DNA from 2 places in the Paenibacillus wenxiniae genome. Region 1 is predicted to be linked to the other one. Evidence: riboswitches for the same ligand, from Rfam matches in the RefSeq annotation. Region 1 holds a riboswitch; the other holds the start of a gene.
What was found. Region 1 has a riboswitch for cyclic di-GMP ahead of AAHF22_RS18640 (transglutaminase-like domain-containing protein). Riboswitches for the same ligand answer to the same signal wherever they lie in the genome.
Positions count from the first base shown of each region.

Region 2: it holds a riboswitch for cyclic di-GMP, as region 1 does, so the genes downstream of both, AAHF22_RS09090 (hypothetical protein) here and AAHF22_RS18640 (transglutaminase-like domain-containing protein) in region 1, are expected to answer to the same signal.

Region 1 is NZ_JBCGUH010000013.1:1,536-11,416, reverse strand. It holds gene fdhF (formate dehydrogenase subunit alpha) at 1-123, shown strand, start outside; gene AAHF22_RS18645 (helical membrane plugin domain-containing protein) at 107-682, shown strand; gene AAHF22_RS18640 (transglutaminase-like domain-containing protein) at 1,090-1,899, opposite strand; cyclic di-GMP riboswitch class I at 1,913-2,000, opposite strand; cyclic di-GMP riboswitch class I at 2,049-2,132, opposite strand; gene AAHF22_RS18635 (class D sortase) at 2,333-2,989, opposite strand; gene pdxR (MocR-like pyridoxine biosynthesis transcription factor PdxR) at 3,424-4,878, opposite strand; gene AAHF22_RS18625 (LysE/ArgO family amino acid transporter) at 5,293-5,985, shown strand; gene AAHF22_RS18620 (sugar phosphate isomerase/epimerase family protein) at 6,866-7,735, opposite strand; gene AAHF22_RS18615 (sugar phosphate isomerase/epimerase family protein) at 7,942-8,799, opposite strand; gene AAHF22_RS18610 (Gfo/Idh/MocA family protein) at 8,796-9,857, opposite strand.
Region 2 is NZ_JBCGUH010000004.1:45,354-55,234, forward strand. It holds gene AAHF22_RS09080 (S-layer homology domain-containing protein) at 1-2,603, opposite strand, end outside; gene AAHF22_RS09085 (polysaccharide deacetylase family protein) at 2,952-3,686, opposite strand; gene AAHF22_RS09090 (hypothetical protein) at 4,092-4,979, opposite strand; cyclic di-GMP riboswitch class I at 5,020-5,112, opposite strand; gene AAHF22_RS09095 (peptidylprolyl isomerase) at 5,375-6,151, opposite strand; gene AAHF22_RS09100 (AEC family transporter) at 6,339-7,262, opposite strand; gene AAHF22_RS09105 (GIY-YIG nuclease family protein) at 7,717-8,082, opposite strand; gene AAHF22_RS09110 (M50 family metallopeptidase) at 8,389-9,099, shown strand; gene AAHF22_RS09115 (N-acyl-D-glucosamine 2-epimerase) at 9,096-9,881, shown strand, end outside.

The DNA.
Region 1 (9,881 bases):
CGGTTTGCCAAACGGCATCCACAGATTAGTGTGCGGGTAGAGGACAAATGGAAGCGCGACGATTACGAGCCGATTGCGGATACTATACGGAAGGAGCGTGCCCAGCATGGCCAGAGCCATTAATCGAATTGAACGCCACGAACCGACAGCAGCAGAAATTCAGGCCGAGTCACTTAGTCAGGTGATCGATGCCATTGCCAGTAACAAGGAAGCGATTGTGAAGACGATCGGTATCGTGAAAGAACTGAACGATGCCGGGATATTGGACATTGCCAGCGCCGCACTCGAAAATCGTACTGAACTCGGATTGCACGGTGTGCAGTTGATCAATGCGCTCAATCTACCGCCGTTATTAAAAAATGGACTGACGATGGTGCAAATGTTCGGTAGTATTGATCCGCTCGAAATGAATCGCCTTATTAATGCGCTAGGTAGCAGCCTGGGTCAAATCAGTGAGATTGATCCAACCAATCGTCAATATGGCGATCATATCGATAAAGAACCACCAGGCATGCTGGCATTGTTGAAAATGATGCGTGATCCAGATGTGCGCACAACGATGACATTTGGGCTACACTTTCTTAAAGCGATGGGTGGCGAGCTGAACAAGCCGAAGCCAGAGGAAGAGGATGTGTATTCCGATCCGCGTGGTAAAAAGAGTAATGATTATCCAGAGGTGTAGTCGTTAGGAGTAGTGAAGGTTAAGATATGAAGTATGGAGTATGAAGTATAGAGATAAGAAATTAAGAAATAAGAGAGAAGGAAAGAGGGAGTCAGATTGGCTTAGGCATGTGCTTGAGTCGATCTGGCTTTTTGTATTGTATTATATTGTATTGGAAGATAGGTTTGTAACATAACTAATATATACCTGATAAACTAGCGAATGATGCGATAAAGTATATTGTGGTCGCTTGTTGTATAAGTCGCTTGAAGATGTACGCAACAAACGAGGCGCCAAATAGAAACCGCAAATAAAAATCACAAAATAAAAACCCGAAAATAAAAACAACCGGTGTGCTGCTCATGAAAGCAGTATGCCGGTTGTTTTATTTTGTATCATTTATCGTCAGCAAGCGCTTGTCGAATGAATTAGTATACTTTGACTGCTGTGTACTGGCTAGCATCTGTAGTCATTGTTGTTTTTTTGCCACCTTGTTTCATCGATGCATCTACAGTTGTGTCAACTACAACCCATTTGCCATTCAGGAATACTTCGTTCCATGCATGGTATTGTTTAACTTTAGTCGTAGTACCCATATCCAGCTTTGCTGGAATGCCTACGCTGCGCAGCATTGCTGCATTCAGCGAAGCATAATCGTAGCAGATCCCTTTGTTCGAAACTAATGTTTGAGCAGGGCTTGGAACATATACAGTCGGCAATGCTGCTGCCAGTGCATAGTCATATTTTACTTTCGAAGTGATGTAATCATAGATTGCTTGTGCTTTAGCTGTGTCTGTTGTTGCGTTAGCAGTCAGTTCACGAGCTTTTGCAATAACAGCAGGGCTGTTTTTCCAGTTGATGTTTTGAGTCGAAGCCAGGTATACGCTGTTTGGATCGTTCAGAGTAACATCCAGCGAATCCGAGCTAACTTTGCGATAGTTGTTACCGGATGTGTTTTCCAGCAGTGTAACTTCGTATTTACCGTCACCTAGCTGTAAAGGGAAGGTCGATGCTGTACTTACTGTGTTCAGATCGTAAGTGTATGTTGTACCACTTTTTGCGATCATCACTTTCGTACGTGCAGCCGATGCAGGAGTATAGTTAACGGCGATGTAGCCGCTTGTCATATTCGAAGTGTCCAGCCATTCGGAGTTTGTCGTTTCAGCCGCAAATGCAGGGCTGATTGCACCGAACAGGAAAGATGTAGCGAGCGAGCAAGCAATTAATAGTTTTTTCATGGGTAAAACTCCTTTCGGTAGCTGGCTGCCAACTTGCGAGGTGCAAGTAAGGCCCTTTAGCTTTGCGTCACTATTTTTCAATAGTTTTGCCATTATCGTCTAAGTTTTATAAAAATTGGTAATTATAGCGTACAAAAAAAGCTTATCCATTCGGTAGCTGGCTGCCAACTCACAATGAGTAAGGCCCTATAGCTTTGCGTCCCTGCTTTTCAACAGGTTTGCCATTATCGTGCAAAAGCTTTGATCTATTCGTTCAAGCTATGCGAATGTGTACCAGGTACACGATATCAAATAACAGAGAAATTAGTTCTTGTAGTGTTCGTAAAAAGTTACTGAGTAACCACAACCTAATCATAGCACTTTTTGCGAAAATCACAATCCCTATTCGTCAAAATACGCGAAATGAATAATACTTTAGTCCCTGTTGCAAAAATCAGCTTTGCTGATCGGTTCGATGAGCGTGAATGATCAGTCGATGGGTCGGATTAATGAGCGGATCACACGTAACGAGCGTCAACTCTTGCTCCTTACCATTTGCGTTTAACACCGATACATCTGTAGGTTCCACAATGTGAATTTGATCTACTGTATAGGTGTATACATGCCCCTGCGCCTCAATCTGAATCGTATCTTCAAGCTTGAGTTCGTTTAGACGATTAAACAGTCGTCCATACTTATGAGCACGGTGAGCAGCAACAGCAAAGTTACCAATAGTCCCAAGCTGGTCTGTCTCGGAAATGTGTACCGCAGCACTGCGCATATTGTCGCGCGTAGCGCCTTCAACGATCGGCAATTTCACATCGATAACAGGAATCGTAATAATCCCGATGATGTCGCCTTGAGCCGCCGCTGTAAGAGCTGAATCAGCACTATTGTTATTATCGGCAGCAGACCCTTCATTTAGTAGAGCATTTACGCGAGAATATTCATTTTTTAAATTATTTTTTCCGGCGCTTGAGCCAGCTTGTTCACTTTGTTCCGCCTGGGCAAGCAAGCGTTCCTGTTGCCAGTCGGCGTACCATTCGGATGCTTTAGGATAAAGTAGAACCGCAATGCCTAGCATAATGAGCAGATATGACCATTTTTTCACGGATAATATAGCCCCCTTTCTAACATTTTGAACAAGTATTGAAAAGTGTGATCTGCACTAGATGTTTGCAAATGCTAAGCTCCTTACATACTATTAAAGCGCTTTTCAGCTAATGATTCAAATAATGATCAATATTATATGAATATCTACGTTTATTTTTAAAAAATGGATTATTCTGGTGTGAAATTATTGTGATCGTTAGATGGTAAAGGATGAACGTTTATAACATACCCGTTTATCAGATGAACTTGTATACAGGTAAGCGATAAATGAACAAGTGACAACTGAATAAACGGCAAGTAAACCGGTTATAAGCAAACAAGTGACAGGTAAACAAGTTAAGAAGCGATCAGCAATAACGTATAAGTGGCATGTGGATAAGGTAGAAACAGCTAGATAGAAAAAGCTAGATAGAAAAAGCCAGAATGAGAGGTTTACACATCCATACATTGCTTAACGAGCTGGCGCAATCTTTGTATACTATGCTCCAGTTGTCCCATCTCAGCATAGGAATACGACAATCGGATATGATGAGCAGCCGCACGATCATACATATAGCCCGGATGGATCAGAATGCGTTCGCGAAGTGCCAGCTTGAACAGACGATGCACATGAACGGTTACAGGTAGACGCAGCCAAATATAAAAGCCGCCTGCCGGTACATTCCATGCCCCGATATCGCCAAAATGATATTCCAATGCAGCAAGCAATCGGTCGCGCCGTGCTTGAAGCTGTTCCCGTAGCCATGCCTGGTGCTGTGCCTGGTGTCCATCTGCCAGCCAGCGTGTGGCTACATACTGGGAGAGACCGCTGGAGCCATAGTCGGTTTGCATTTTAATATCAGCAAGTCGGTCGATGACAGGCACAGGAGCGATTATCCAGCCTACACGAATGCCGGGCGACATCATTTTTGATAAACTGCCTAGATATAAAATATTACCGTGACGATCCTGCGACTTGAGCGGTGGCGGCGGTTCCTCATCCAGCCACAGCTCACGATACACATCGTCCTCAATTAAAGGCAAAGATAAGCTACTGGAAAGCTCCAGCAATTCGGCTCTACGTTCATTGGACATGATCGTCCCGGTCGGATTATGAAAGGTTGGAATCGTGTACAATAAACCAGGCTGATGCTCGGTCAACTGTTGGCGTAAATGACTCATCTTGATCCCCTGCGCATCCATAGCGACACGATGGACACCGATGCCGGCAGACTGGAACACACGTACCGATTGAATATAAGAGGGCGCTTCAGCCACAATACTGGAAGGACGTTGAAGCAGTCCAATGGCAATCAATTGTAATGCTTGTAGCGCACCGGAAACGATCAAAATCGATTCTGGACTGCACTGAATCCCTTGTTTTGCTACATAATGAACAATCTGTTGCCGCAAACGAAGATTACCTTTTGGCTCTTCATAGCCAAGAAACGGTTCATCGCTCGCATCTGCCAGAATATGGCGAATCCGCGCTGTGGGCAGCAGCTCTGGACCAGGTTCACCGGTTCCTGTACGAATGATGTCAGCACGATATTCCGCTTCATTAATCTGACGAATCGCTGGCAAATTCGGTTGATGCGCTCCTGACTCGACATAGCGATCCCAGTTAATTGTGTTTGCTGCCAGACGATTCCATGTATTATTGACTACTCGTGTGCCGCCACCTTTATTTCCCGCTATGATCCCCCAGGAAGCAAGCTCGTCAATCGCCTGTGTCACGGTACTGCGATTCACACCTAGCTGCTCTGCTAGCTTACGCTGTGAAGGCAGACGCGTGCCGACAGGCCATTCGCCGTTACTAATACGTTGCCGTAGCTGCTGTTCAATTTGACGATAGAGCGGTAATGTCTGGTCACGCTCCAGCAGCCAGCGTAGCTTGGATTTGCTCATGACGGATTCCCCTTTACGATAAACGATGCACAATGAACGAGCTGTTGCCGCAAACGAAGATGACCTTTTGGCTCTTCATATCCAGAAAACGGTTCATCGCTCGCATCTTGCGATTGATGTTAGTTTACGATAAACGATGCTTAACGCTATATATTTCAGTATAACAGGTGAAGGTATACTGTTCAGAGTGGACTTATACGTATATACGTTGGAGCTATCATTTGCAGACGGGGCACGTATATCGGATTGCGTATATCGTATGGATAATCGGATTTAAATAGAGACCGATCAGGTTACAGGGGTGCAGGCTATTTTACATAAAGTATTTGGCTGGTATAGCGGATTTCGATTTGGCTGTTGGAGGGTACGATCCGCATTGATACAATGGGCTTTATGTAAAAGGGGGAGGAATATATGGCTGGTGTAGTGGTACATGCTTTTATACTGGCGTTAGGATTAATTCTACCGCTAGGTGTGCAAAATGTGTTTATTTTTCAGCAGGGTATCGTTCAGCGCAAATGGCGTGCTGTGCTTCCTGTCGTGATGACCGCGGGACTATGTGATACGCTGTTAATTAGCGTTGCCGTTGGAGGCGTGTCGGTTATTGTGCTTGGACTGCCCGGCGTCAAGCTCATGTTGATGGGTGGGGGTGTATTGTTTTTGATCTATATGGGCTGGGTGACATGGAAAAGCGCTGCTGCACCATCGCCTCATCTGCCGATGGCTGAGCAAAATGAACGGACACAATCTACAAAAGCTTTCGATACGGCAGCAACTATGCCAATGAACGCCAAACGACAAATCGGGTTTGCGCTGTCGGTATCACTTTTGAATCCACATGCGCTGCTGGATACGATTGGTGTGATCGGTACAAGCTCGCTGCGTTATGAAGGTGGGGAGCGCTGGGCATTTACGCTGACCTGTATCATTGTGTCGTGGTTATGGTTTGTGCTGCTGGCGGTGGCAGGGATGACGATCGGTCGCTTGGATCAGACAGGGCGATGGTTCCAATGGCTGAATCGCAGCTCTGCTCTGTTGATCTGGGGAATTGCGCTGTATTTGTTAGTAAGTTTATATGGCGAGTTGCGCTGGATGATCGGTTCGTGAGTAGTGGTGTAGGATAGAGTGTAGATCTGCATGTCCCGTGTTAGCGATCTCCTAACACGGGGTGAACTGAAAAAAGATTTTTGCGAAACAAAATATCGTACTGCTCCAGTGTTAGCGATCTTCTAACACGAGGTGAACTGAAAAAGGATTTTTACAAAGCAAAATATCGTACTGCTCCAGTGTTAGTGATCTCCTAACACGGGGTGAACTGAAAAAGGATTTTTGCGAAGCAAAATATCGTACTGCTCCAGTGTTAGCGATCTCCTAACACGGGGTGAACTGAAAAAGGATTTTTGCAAAGCAAAATATCGTACTGCTCCAGTGTTAGCGATCTCCTAACACGGGGTGAACTGAAAAAGGATTTTTGCAAAGCAAAATATCGTACTGCTCCAGTGTTAGCGATCTCCTAACACGGGGTGAACTGAAAAAGGATTTTTGCAAAGCAAAATATCGTACTGCTCCAGTGTTAGCGATCTCCTAACACGGGGTGAACTGAAAAAGGATTTTTGCGAAGCAAAATATCATACTGCTCCAGTGTTAGTGATCTCCTAACATGGGATACAGTGAGAAGGGATTTTTGCAAAGTGAAATTAGGTTACATCTGAAAATAATAGAGTTAGGATGACAGAGCATAGTATAAAAAGTATAAGGTTAGCTGTGAAATGTAGTAGCAGGTAATCAGTGTATACACGAATATAGACGATAGAATGTAAACTAGTAAATAATGTAGAACAACTAGATAACGAATACAATATGATGAAAAAGAGCCAGAACCGATCACTCTAGGCTCTGGCTCTTCATTTATCGTTGACGATCGTCATTTGTGTATCATTTACATGTGATCTTAAATTAGCAGTTATGACATCTAAAGCACGAAGCTTCAGCTATTCACTTTACAGCCGCGAATAAACTCTACCGCTTGCCGAATATCCTGCTCCGGCTGGTTACCGACCTCGCGCTCAATCGTCAAATAGCCGGTATAGCCAATCGCCTGCAATGCGGCAAAATAAGCAGGGAAATTGACGGTTCCTTCACCAAGCGCTACCTCACGAAAGCCAATGCTACCATCTTCAAACGCAGCAATCTGCTCATGGCTCAGATCACCATACACATCATACGGATTGACCTCGGCTGTGCGGATGCCGTCTTTCACATGGGTATGCACGATATATTCGCGCAGTATATGAACACCCTGTACCGGATCGTCGCCAGTCACCATCACCATATTCGCCGGATCAAAATTAACAGCGACGCCCTTATGATCGAGTGAGTCAAGGAAGACTTTCAAGCGTTCAGCAGGCTCAGGGCCTGTCTCGATGGCAAAATAACCACCCATATTTGAGGCGAAAGAAGCTAGCTCGTTACATGCTCTTTGCATAATTGCATATTCGGGATCGCTCGTTTGCGCTGGAATGATGCCGATATGAGTCGTTACAATCGGGCTTCCAAGCTCTAGTGCGAGCGCCATTACCTTTTTGGATTGTTCAATTTTCCAGCGATTATCCGCTTCCTGGCGAAAACCGTGACCGCCATAATCGGCGCACAGTGCGGACACCTCAAGTCCCAGCTCTTGAATAAACGATTTTAATTCCCGTCGTTGCTCGCTATTCAAATGATCCGGGTTCATTGCGCCTTCGGTTGCCCAGAGTTGTACACCGTCTGCACCAACCTCACGTGCTTTTCGAAGATTACTATGCAAATCCAGCTTAAATGCATCGGCAATGACGCCGATTTTGCCCAGTGCTGTCATGATGTCCCATCCTTTCGCTATCGATCGAATCCCTATCGTTTCGATCAATGGAATAATACAGGTGATAAGTGGAAAAGATATAGTTGATCCGTAGATGAGGATGAATATATAGATGGAGTAACAATATAGAGAGGAGGACGAACGTAAAAGTCAGGTTGTTTCCATACATGTCTCTACCTGAGAGCGTTTAAGGCACGATGACTTGGTTACACTGCATCCCAAATTCGGCGTACATTGTCCAGACCGATTGCGGCTCCGTGCAGGCAATCTTCCATCCCTTCAAATTCGACCGATACATAACCGTCATAACCGGATGACTTGATCAAACATAGAATTTCCCATATATCCAGATCGCCATGACCGATAATCGCGCCGCGCAAATACATTCCACTCGTGCTCGTAAACCAGCCTGCACCTGGAGGACGATGCGCTGGACGAATATAAAAGTCTTTCACATGCACCATCGAGGCAAAAGGCAGATTTTTCTGCACAGCAGCCAGCGGCTGCTCATCTGCGCAGACGAAATTGCCCACATCGAGTGTTGTTTTATAGTTCGAACGATCAACCGCCTGAATAAGCATTTGCACTCGATCCGCGTGTTGAATGAGATAGCCGTGATTTTCCACGCTTGTGGTGATGCCGTATCGTGCCGCATGGTCAGCAATACGGCGACAGGCGGCAGCGAGCGAATCCAGATGCCGATTAAAGTTCGCAATCGATACATCCGGTGAAGAAGCTACATCATGCCGCATCAGTTTCACACCTAGCTCCGCCGCAATATCCACTTCACGCAGCACACGCTGAATTTCCCGCTCGACTTGCTGATCATCATCGCTGAGAAAATTAGCTCCGATCGCGTAATTGGATAGCTCAATTCCGCGCTGTTGTGCACGCGCTACAATCTGCTCCAGCAGTTCCGGTTGCTCGGTCAAATTGTAGCTAAGCGGTACGATCTCCACATGCTCTGCGCCATGTTCTGCCGCGTAATCGATCACATCCGGCACGGTCATTTCACCTGAAACAAGCTTACCGTGCAGACTGTATGTGCTCAGTCCAAGCTTCACAGAATCACCTCCCGGCGTAAGCGTGCGGATTCATAAATGCCAGTTAGCATCCGCATCATATGCACGCCATCTTCAACCGGACTGATCGGCTGACTGCCTGTACGCACACATTCGATAAAATGACGAATTTCGTTATCAAATGCGGTCGCAAAATCAAAGCTTGGATGATCGACCTGTGGCTGCACATTCAGCACGGTATTGTATTTTTCCGTCGTGATCGATAATGTCGGATCGACTTCAAAGCCGCCTTTGCTGCCATATAGCTTGATCATGCCTTCATTTTCACGGGCATGTAGGCTGAAACTCACGTCGACGAGCAGTGAAGCACCATTTTTAAAGCGAATCATGACGTTAGCCATATCTTCAACGTCATTTTTAGTTGCATCATAATCGGCTGCTTTGTAGTGGGATAAGTGCTGAATATGAGCACGGTTACCTAGCTCATAATACGTATTGCTGCTTACGGATAATGGCTCCGGTCTGCCCATCAAATACCAGCATAGATCGATCACATGCACACCGATATCGATGAGTGGTCCGCCACCTGAACGTTCAATATCACTAAACCAGCCGCCGGGATTACCAAAGCGGCGAATATACGAGGCTTTTGCATAATAAATATCGCCAAAATCACCCTGATCGCTAAAATGCTTGAGCAGTTGCGCATTGTTATCATAACGACGCACAAAACCGACCATGAGCAGCTTGCCGGTTTCTTGAACCGCCGCCGCAATCTGCTGCGCTTCTTCCATCGTCCGACAGAGCGGCTTCTCCACCAGCACATGCTTGCCTGCTCGCAGTGCAGCAATACTAATTTCAGCATGTGTATTGTTCCATGTACAGATGCTAACCGCGTCAATATTCGGATCAGCAAGCAATTCATTGTAGTTGCTATACGCACGCGCACCTTCGTAGCTTGCCGCTACCGTTTGCGCACGCTCCAGATTTTGGTCACACACTCCATAAATCGTTACCCCTTCATGTCTTGCATATGGACCGAGATGAAACTCCGAAATACTGCCCGTCCCAATAACACCAATTCCAATCGTCTTTGTCATGATCGACTCTCCTGTTCTCATGGG
Region 2 (9,881 bases), on a different contig from region 1:
TTGTGGCCAGAGCCAGGCAGACTAGAAGAAGTAATGCTAATCGCTGTTTTACCGTTATTGCTGGAGCCGGGTGCATCAGTTGCAGTTACTAGCAACAACGGAACCGGATTAGCGGTAAAGTTGAGCAAGGTGACCAGGCCAGCCGGCTTGGATGAAGTGGCTGCATAACGTACTTTCACGTCATGGTCACCTGTCAGATCCGGTAAATTCGAGCCATTGTACAATACATATGCTTGTCCATCGACGGAAATTTCCATCGTGGTGTCCAAACCGTTGATCGTGTTCATCGTATCATCGGCTATTACAGCAGGTGCTGGTACAATCTCGGCATTTGGATCTTTCACACCGACTGCTTTACTAGTCGCTTTGGAAGCGAATGAAGTCGCCGTTGCTTTGTAACGAATGAAGTACGTGTTTACCGCGAGATTGTCGATCTCATTGCTATGGATATTGTTCCATTGAATGCCATCGCCAATCATATATTCCATTGTGCTGTTCACGCCAGACAGCTTGCCGTCATGTGCTTGTGCATAGGTCGCATCGGTCACACTAATGTTCATCGGCGGCAACGGACGAGTTGGAATCGTAAACGTTTGTGGCTGGCTATCTACAGAACCACCACTTGCCACATGGATCACATTCACCGTCTGACCCATCCAGAACGAAGGAATATCGACATGACCATACGTATCAGCGATCACACTTGAGCCGTTAATGGAATAGGTATTACCTGGTTCCAGTCCAGTTAGCTTTTCGCTCGTATAATCAATCGCTGCTTGTGGTGTTGTATGCGGTGCTTTGGCTTTGTAGATCGTAAGATTTTGTAAAGACGAATCGACATCAAAGTTATACAGATAAGGTACTGAATTGAGAATAAATTGAACTTCCCCGGATGTCGGATACTGGTTGGCAGGAGGGGGGTCTGGATTGAGTTGAATGGAGTCTACAAAGACCGACCATTTTTTGCCGGAACCACTTACCGATTGAACAGATGCCGAAGCGGTAATACCGAAAATTAACATATCATCGATCGTAAAATTGCTGATGTCTTTGTCGAATGTAAGATCGATTTTGGTCGTTGTGCTTGTATCCGATCCATCTGCAACAGCAGATAACAAAGTAACTGTTGTGATGGGCGGATACAGAGCGACCTGATAGTATCGAACCGTTGTGCCGTTCTCAGCGGTCACTTTAACATAGAGATACGTCGGTTGCCCATCGGTTTTGATCGGAATCGAGCTGCTACCTGCTACTTCATTGCTTGCATAATCCGCGCTTTTGTATAGATTGATGGTAGCGGCAGAATCTACAGCTTTCAGGCTGGATTGATCAATCGCGCTCACTGTAGGAGGCATATTCATAGCCCATTTGATTGCAGTTGCAATCGAGCTACCATTGTCTTTGGATACATCATCCGCATGTGGTTTCTGATTAGCGATGGAATCAAGCTCCGCATTGGAACCCGGTGCATATTCCAGCGCGCCCAGATCAACGATGCCGCCATCTGAACGAGGATTACCGTCCAGATCCAAACTGCTCAACACATACGTATTATCGCCTTGATCAATAGCAGATACAGCTGTATTAGTCAGTCTGTAGTCCTGCATATCTGTGTTTCGGAATAAGCTGGAATCTGCGGAAGTCACAATAAGATTAGGATCAACGCTCACTGGTGGAACGTCGGGTGATGCTCTAAACAGCAGAGCAGAGATTTTGGTCTGTGCAGTAAAGTTTAACGAAGAGTTAGCAACGATATTGTTGCGGAATTCATTTTCAAACGTCGTATTGCTCGGTCTGCCTGCATCTGTAAGGTATGCGATAGGCGCGAGTACATTTCCCTGATCATTTGTCAGACTATTATTAGCAAATGTATTGTTATACCAGATCGCATCATAAGCACCGCCACCAGCACTAATGGAGCCGATTCCAGTTGAGGAAGTATGTGTATTCACTGTATTATCTGCAAATAAGGAATTCGTAATGACTGCCTTCACGAAGCTATTGAAAAATAGCATACCTTGAAAAGTGTTATTGGAGGCATCATTCGCCGCTAGAGAGTTATTGAGGAATTTAACGCGGTTAAAATTGGCTTTGTACGGTGCCTTTACGATGCTAAGCGAGACGATACCGCCCATCGTTTTGAAAGCTTTGTTATTGCCAATAAAATAAACATTGTCCAGCGTCACACTGGAATATTGTTCTCCTGTAATGGATAACGCAGAACCCATGTAATCCAGTCCGCCATGCGTATCGACGACGTTGAAGTTTTTCATAATCAGGTTGGACATACTGAATGTTCCACTACCTGTTGCATAGATCCCCTGTACGCCATTGCCATTGATCGTAACCGCAGGCTTACCCTGAGCATCAGTCAGACCTTGAATGGTGAAGCTGCCGGTCGATTGCGCTCCGATTTCAAGAGAAGTGTTATCCCCCGGATTCCAATGCGTTAGGCTCCCTGTCAGAGTGATCGTCGATCCTGCAAGAGCAGGGTTAAATACGACTTTACCGTTAGCGACCTGTCCTGCTTGCGCAATCGCCCAGGCGAATGAACCTGTACTGTCGTCACCATTCGTATTCGTTACTGTAAAAACATTATTCATTGGTCCTGCGAAAACCAAACCTGCTGCACTTGAAAAAGAAGTTAGCAGAAGAATGAAACATAATGAAATTTTGAGCATTTTTGCTTTTGACATTGCATGATATCGATTCATACAATCATCCTTTCGCCCTTTTGATTTTGTTTACGCCTGATGTCAGGCTCTATGTTCATTATCGGTTTGGCTTGTTTAATTGCTTAGTTAACTACACAGTTATTTTCGTAATTAAAGGAACAAAGGTTTGATGTCTAAATCTCACTATTCCGTCTGCACATTCCGTATGCAAAAAAGCCAGAACATGAAGCATATGCTTCAAGCTCTGGCTTTTGTTGAATCCATATTGATTAATGATTAACGCTCGTCATTCCAGAAGTTCAATGGTTTAAGCTGCTTGTTCAATACTTTAAATGTGTAACCTTCCGCTTGAAGCTCTTTCAATACGAGAGGTAGCACTTTTAGTGTTGCTGGCTGATCATGCATTAGAACAACCGGTGTTTGACCACGTTTTTCTACGGAATGAATCTGACGCATAATGCTGTTGTACACTTTCTGATGATCTTTTTTGTATTTCCAATCCAGCGAATCGACGTTCCAATCCCACAGGTGGAATCCGCCTACAGGCAGCAATACATCACGGAAGTTCTGCTTCAGATACGGTTTGCTACCGTATGGAGGACGAACAAGACTTGTACGCTGGCCGGTCACTTTGTAAAGACTGTTGTTAGCACCAACCATCTCATTATAAGCGCTGTACGGCGAGTGATAAAATTTGCTTGCTACATGAGTAACGCCGTGCAGTCCGAGTCCGTTCCCTTCTTTTACGATACGCTTGGTTGCCGCAGGATAGCGCTCCATGTGCGGACCGAGCATGAAGAAAGTAGCATGTGCATTGTACTTGTCCAGAATGTCCAGCAGATCCATCGTGTGTGCAGTAGGCCCATCATCAAACGTCAGGTATACCGTTTTACCCGAAGTGGACGCTGCGGAAGTGCTTTTGCCGGATGCTTTCGCATCGGCGGTCATCGCTTGCGGAATGAAAAGTGCCATGATGAGTGTGACTATGAGCCACCGTTTCATATGTAGCATGTGGTGAGACGCTCCTTACATAGTAAATTTCTCTTGTTCCCGTGTTCCATCATACCAGCAATACGACATGTTAATCTGTCTCCAAACGATACTATTGCATAACATTTTTGTCACATTCAGCCCTATAAAAGAAGCAATTGTTTAAATTGTAGAGATTGAAATAAGGAGATATAGGCAAATAGTCAGGCAATCGCAACAATCGTCACAAATCGATGGAGAGATCGATATGTCCCTATTGTTATATTAAAACGACTCCCCCTCAAAAAGCAAAGGGCAGTCGTTTTGGCAATGATGGATCAAGATCCAGTGTTAGACGAGCAGACGTACATGGATACATATCGCACGATGTGTTGCTAATTCTGTATTCGATAATCAGCAAAACATCGTGGCCTATCATTTGTTCGTCTAGCGATTGATAAAGGCTGACCAGCCTGCATAATCATGAACCGCTATACCAGCGAAGGAAGAATACGTCGACGCGGTATCATCTACAATCTGTAGTTGCTGGTTCATATAGGCTGCGCCTTCTTCGTAAAAGGTAATGCCATTTCCTTCTGCGGAAGCATTCGTTTCTACACCTACATAGACGCTAATCCCTGCCGTTACACCTTCAGCGAGTTCTGCCGAAGCAACGTCCACAATGGCATCCGCACGATCGCGGTACGCCATGATCGTAATCGAATCGTATTGCTGCATCATCCAGCTGCTCAGTGTCGTTTTCTGATCGGCTGTGTACAGTGTATGCAGCCAGAATGGAATATCGGCAGAAGCGGAAATTCCTAGCTGCTGCGCGGTTTGCGAAACGCTCAGTACGCTTTGTTGCCAGCCGCGAATGACTTTACTCTGTTTCGTTTTCCACTCTCGCAATAAATACGGTTCGATATCGATATGAATACCGCTAAAGCGCTGATCCGCACTAGCTGTATTCTGATACGAGGTAATCCAGTCAAGCGAGGATTGTAGCTTTGAACGCTGGGAATCCAGCGCCCAGGAAGGATCACCGTCGAGTGCTTGCACAGCAATGCCTTTTGCAGTAGCTGCGGCGATGAAGTTGTGATACACAGCAGCATCCAGGTCACGGTTGATTTGCAGGTAGATCAGGTTGACCCCTTGGGATGATGCAAATTGCAGCACGTCGGCTGAGGAAGTGACGATAAGTTGCGTATTCCACAGCCAGGTAGCTTTCTGAGCCGATTGCGCATGAGCGGATTGCATAGGTAAACCTCCCAGCAGGATCAGCAACGTAAGCATCGCGATCCAGATGGTTTTTGTATTATTTCTAGTATAGCTCATGATGAATCGGACTCCTTCGATTCATACCTATCAGGTATTCGTCGGCAACCGGCTGTCATGGCGAAACCCTGCCTTTCGCTGTAGACCCATGGCTTTGCGTCTTCACCTTTCGATGAATTTGCCCTGATTGAATATGAGTTCCGTGTATAATATGCGGTGGTCAGACGATGATCTGTACCGCATCCTCCAATCTGTAGACGGAGTAATGTATATATCGGCTAAATGGCTAAGTGTCTAAATAGTTAAAATTAATTTTTTGTGTATCGATCGTATAGATTTGAAAACGGATCTGTCGATTTGTACATCATCAAGGCAAAATAAAGGCAGAGTCGCCAGGAATCGATATCCTGAGCTACTCTGCCTGCTTGATGAGTATAAATGGGGGCGGTTAGCGCTTAGTTGCTACCGCTCTTTTCTGGTTCCGGGTAGTCGACACCTTTCGTATCGACCGTTACTTTTTTCATCACCGGTGGGGTATTCGGTTTATCCATATCGCCACGTGGCAAATTAACGATCTTATCCACTTCATCCATACCGCTAATCACTTTACCAAATGCGGCATATTTTCCATCTAATTGCGGAGCATCAGCAACCATAATGAAAAATTGGGAGCCACCACTGTTCGGATCGCCAGCACGTGCCATCGATAGCACGCCACGTGTATGCTTGAGATCATTTTGTACATTGTTTTCGTTAAATTCACCTGGAATGCTATAGCCCGGACCGCCAGAGCCATTGCCATTCGGATCACCGCCCTGAATCATAAAACCAGGGATAACACGGTGGAAGGTGAGTCCGTCATAGAATCCCTTTTTTACCAGTGAAATAAAGTTGTTCACTGTATTCGGCGCAGCTTTTGGATAAAGCTCCAGTTCGATCTTCTGACCATCCTCCATTTCGATCGTGACGATCGGATCATTCGCTTGCTTGAAGCTTGCTGAATTGTCATTGGCAGAAGTCGAATTACTGTCAGTGCCCGTCGCTTGGCTTTGCTCACTGCTGGAGCTGCTGTTGTCTGATCCAGTCGTACCGGATTCGGATGAACTACTGGATGACGTACTGCTCTGTCCGGCATTGTTGCCAGTGCTTGCATTACCACAGCCTGCAAGCACGAGGATCAATGCGCTAAACATCAGGAAAAATACAATTGCTTGACGTGGTTGGCGTAGCATATATATGCTCACTCCTTTTAAATGAATAATTGCCTTAGAACGATGTGCCTGCTGCTGACGAGCAGTCAGATCGTGCATCCGCGTCCATACCGATAAACAGTAAAGGTTGGAATGAACACACAAGCAGGGCAAACAGTATCAGTATAAGACCTGGACTACCCTGAAAACAAGTTTTGCAGCCGCTTCCTCAGGCGACATAATGCGAAAGGGTGATAACGGCTGTAATCGTAAACACATTGACGATCGTCGATAGCAGCACGGTTTGAGCAGCAAAATCCGGCTCATTGCGATACTCTTCCGCCAGAATCGACGTGTTCACGCCTGTCGGCATCGCGGAGGCAATCAATAACGCCTGGGCAGGAATGCCGCTCAAGCCCAGTACATAAATAAGCAACAATCCGATTAATGGCCCACCAAACAGCCGCAGTGCCATGCTGAGATAAATGTCTGTCCGATACAGTCGTAGTGGATATTTGACGATTTGGGCACCCAGCGTAATGAGCGCAATCGCGACCATCGATTGCTGCGCATACGTCAGCGGCTGAGATAGCATGGCAGGTAGCGGCACGCCCATCACATGCAATAGTAGACCAAGTACAAGCGCATAAGGAACAGGCATTTTTAAAAAGCCGATAATAACGCTGCGGTAATTGCCCTGTAGTCGTGACCCTTGAATTGAGATAACCCCGTATGTAAAGGTTAATAGACTTTGCAGCGACATAATGAGCGCCTGCATCGATGCGGCTAACGGCTCCCCGTTAAAGACAAGCTGATTCACTGGTAAACCATAGTTACCGGAGTTATCCAGCATAATGCTGTTGTTAAAAGCCGCTTTTTTACCATTGCGATAGCCCATAATGCGAGAGGTGATCGATCCGGCGATGTACAGCAACAGTACATAGAGCGTGTAAAACAGAATCACATTGCCCAGTAGCGCCGGATTCATATTGGAATGGTACATGCTCATAAATACCGTTGCCGGTGTAATACAGTAGAAGTTGATTTTAGATAGAGTGTACAGGTCAAGTCGGAAAATGCGCTCCAGCACTGAGCCTGCAACGATCAGCACAATAATCGGCAATACGACACCGAACAAAATATCGAGAAACAAAGGCTCCACTTCTTTCTTTCGTCATCTGGTATACATGGTGTCCGATCCGAGACAAGCCTAAGGTAAGGGCTACTATGCCCAACCGCTGCTGTAATCTGCTTAACAGTATATCATATCGATGCCAATAGCCCTGTACCGGATCGGAATCCAGTACAGGGCTATTGGGCACATCCCCCATGAAGTATGAAGCAGCTAATAAATAAGCGACATGTGTACATTAGAAGTTATTGAAGAACAGATAGGTAAGCGAAACGTATACCGTAGCGGACAGGGGAGAGTGGGTAGATAAGCTAGTAATACGTATGCGATAGAAGCTAGTTAAAGCAGCTATGCAAGCGATGTGTATACAACAGAGTGATCAGCAAATTAATAGAAAGTGACTGTATCTCGATAAAAAGATTAGAAACGAAGCGAATACGCGAACAGTCCGTTAATGAATGTCCGCGTAAACCGCTTATAACGATGTGTTTTTCTCCAGCGGCTGATATAAATTCCAGCCTTCAGCGCGCATACGTTCTGTCCATTCCTGTTCTTTATCAGCAAGCAAGTCTTTATGACTGTCAAATGGATTTTCAGGCGGTTTCACCATTTCCAGTACATCGATCGTAAATTGCTCCTTACCGAGACGCGACCAATCCGCCTGTAGCTCCCGATGGACAAACGAACCCATATCCAGCGAGAATGTACGCCCATTAAGCGAACGTAAATTAGGCAGGCTATCGACCCATGCCTTATGCTCTGCCATATTACGTACAACATATACGCCTGCTTCGATCGGTGTTTCTTTATATTGCTGTTGTAGTTCCTTTCTGCGATTCATTATATATCAGCTCCTTAATAGACAATCTAGTGTTTTGATGATTATTTTATAGATATAATATAGTTTTGTCTACAATAAAATAAACAAATATAATTTTGTCTATTATGGATGTAGATAAGTAGAGACCGATCTGCTGTAAATTTAGATAAAAGTAAATAAAAATAGACAAATGAACAGAGTTCCTACTATAGCAGTTCAAATTGTGTTCATTGCATACGCACGGTAAAATGGGGAAAAGGCTTGTCGCTGTGCGATTTCAATATAGAACGTGGCAGTAGCAACTAAAACGGGTAAGGATGTGAAGCTTTGAACAATTGGCTGAAATTGATTTTGCTGCTGATCGGTTCGGCAGTATTGACGAGATTGGTGCCATTCTCGTCGTTATTTCGTAATCTGGATACGATGATCCATGAATTCAGCCATGCGATGGTCACATTGCTCACCTCTGGGCGAGTGAGTCGCATTGAATTAAATGCAGACCATAGCGGCGTAACCTATTCGATGATCACTTCGGCATGGAGTGGTTTACCGATTGGGCTTGCCGGTTATATGGGTTCTTCGATCTTTGTCGTATGGATGTTTTATCTGTATCACAAGCGTCAGCAACGCGTCGGTATTATCGTGACCGCAGCGATTGCGCTCATGATGCTCATCCTGTACGTGCATCAAGGATTTGGCGTCGTGTGGCTGATCGGATTTGTAATGGTGAGCATTCTGATGCTGATCGCGCCGGAATGGTTGCGTAATGGCTACTTTATGCTCATTATGTTTTTGACGTTGGAGGAGTCGGTCGTATCGGCATTGACGATTGTACTTATGTCGGTCACGTCGCCTTCATCGGCGGGGGATGCGACAGGGCTTGCCCGTCAATTCTTTTTACCGCCTGTTGTATGGGGCGCATGGTTTGCTGTCTTTTCAATCTGGTGTGCGAGCAGAGCGGCGCGATTATTTGTGCGAGAGCGCAAGCCTGCGGTACGCACACGTTCATCTTATAAGCGTGGAGGATATTCGCGATGAAGCCGAATGTACAGGCAGCACGCCCGTGGGCGCTGCGTGGAGCAAGTATTCAGATTGATCCGTTATTTCCATATTATGCCGACCGTTCGCCTGATAGTATTGCAGATGAGCTGGTGCTGGCTGGTTATCGGACGGTGCATTATTTTGTCGTGAATGAGCAAAAGGTCGATCTGCGGCTCGTAGAAGCATTGCAGCGTAGAGAGATTGCGGTATGGGCACTTGTGCTCGGTAACGGTACCTTTAGCGCTGAGCATGCTCCGCCGCTATGGAAGCAATGGCGGATGGAGCTATTGCGACCGATCAATGACGGGTTTGAGCGTTTTTCCCATTTTTCAAAGGATTATATGGAATGGAAAAAAGAAGTGCTCTCGTATGTGCTTGCCAATGTGCCCTTTGATGGAGTGGAAGTGGCAGAACCTTATTTTCCAGAATGGAACGGTTTGGAACGTGGCGTCTATGGCGATGTAGGACCACTGGCGGCGCAGGCATTCCGAGAGCGTTATGGAGAAGACATGCCGGAATTCCGCGATCCATCGTCCTCACGCTACTATACCCGTGTACCGGAATTGTATGAGGCATGGGTCGATTTACGTGTCGATGCGGTCAATGGACTGATCGATGAATTAATTAACGGTACTAAAGGTGCACGTGAAGTCAGACCGGATATTTATGTGGCGACCTGGTCACTCGCTGTACGTGATGACGATGCTGCACGTAAGCTGCGCGAATGGCAGGGATTGGATGCCGTATCGATGATTGATGTAGTGAAACCAGATTTACAT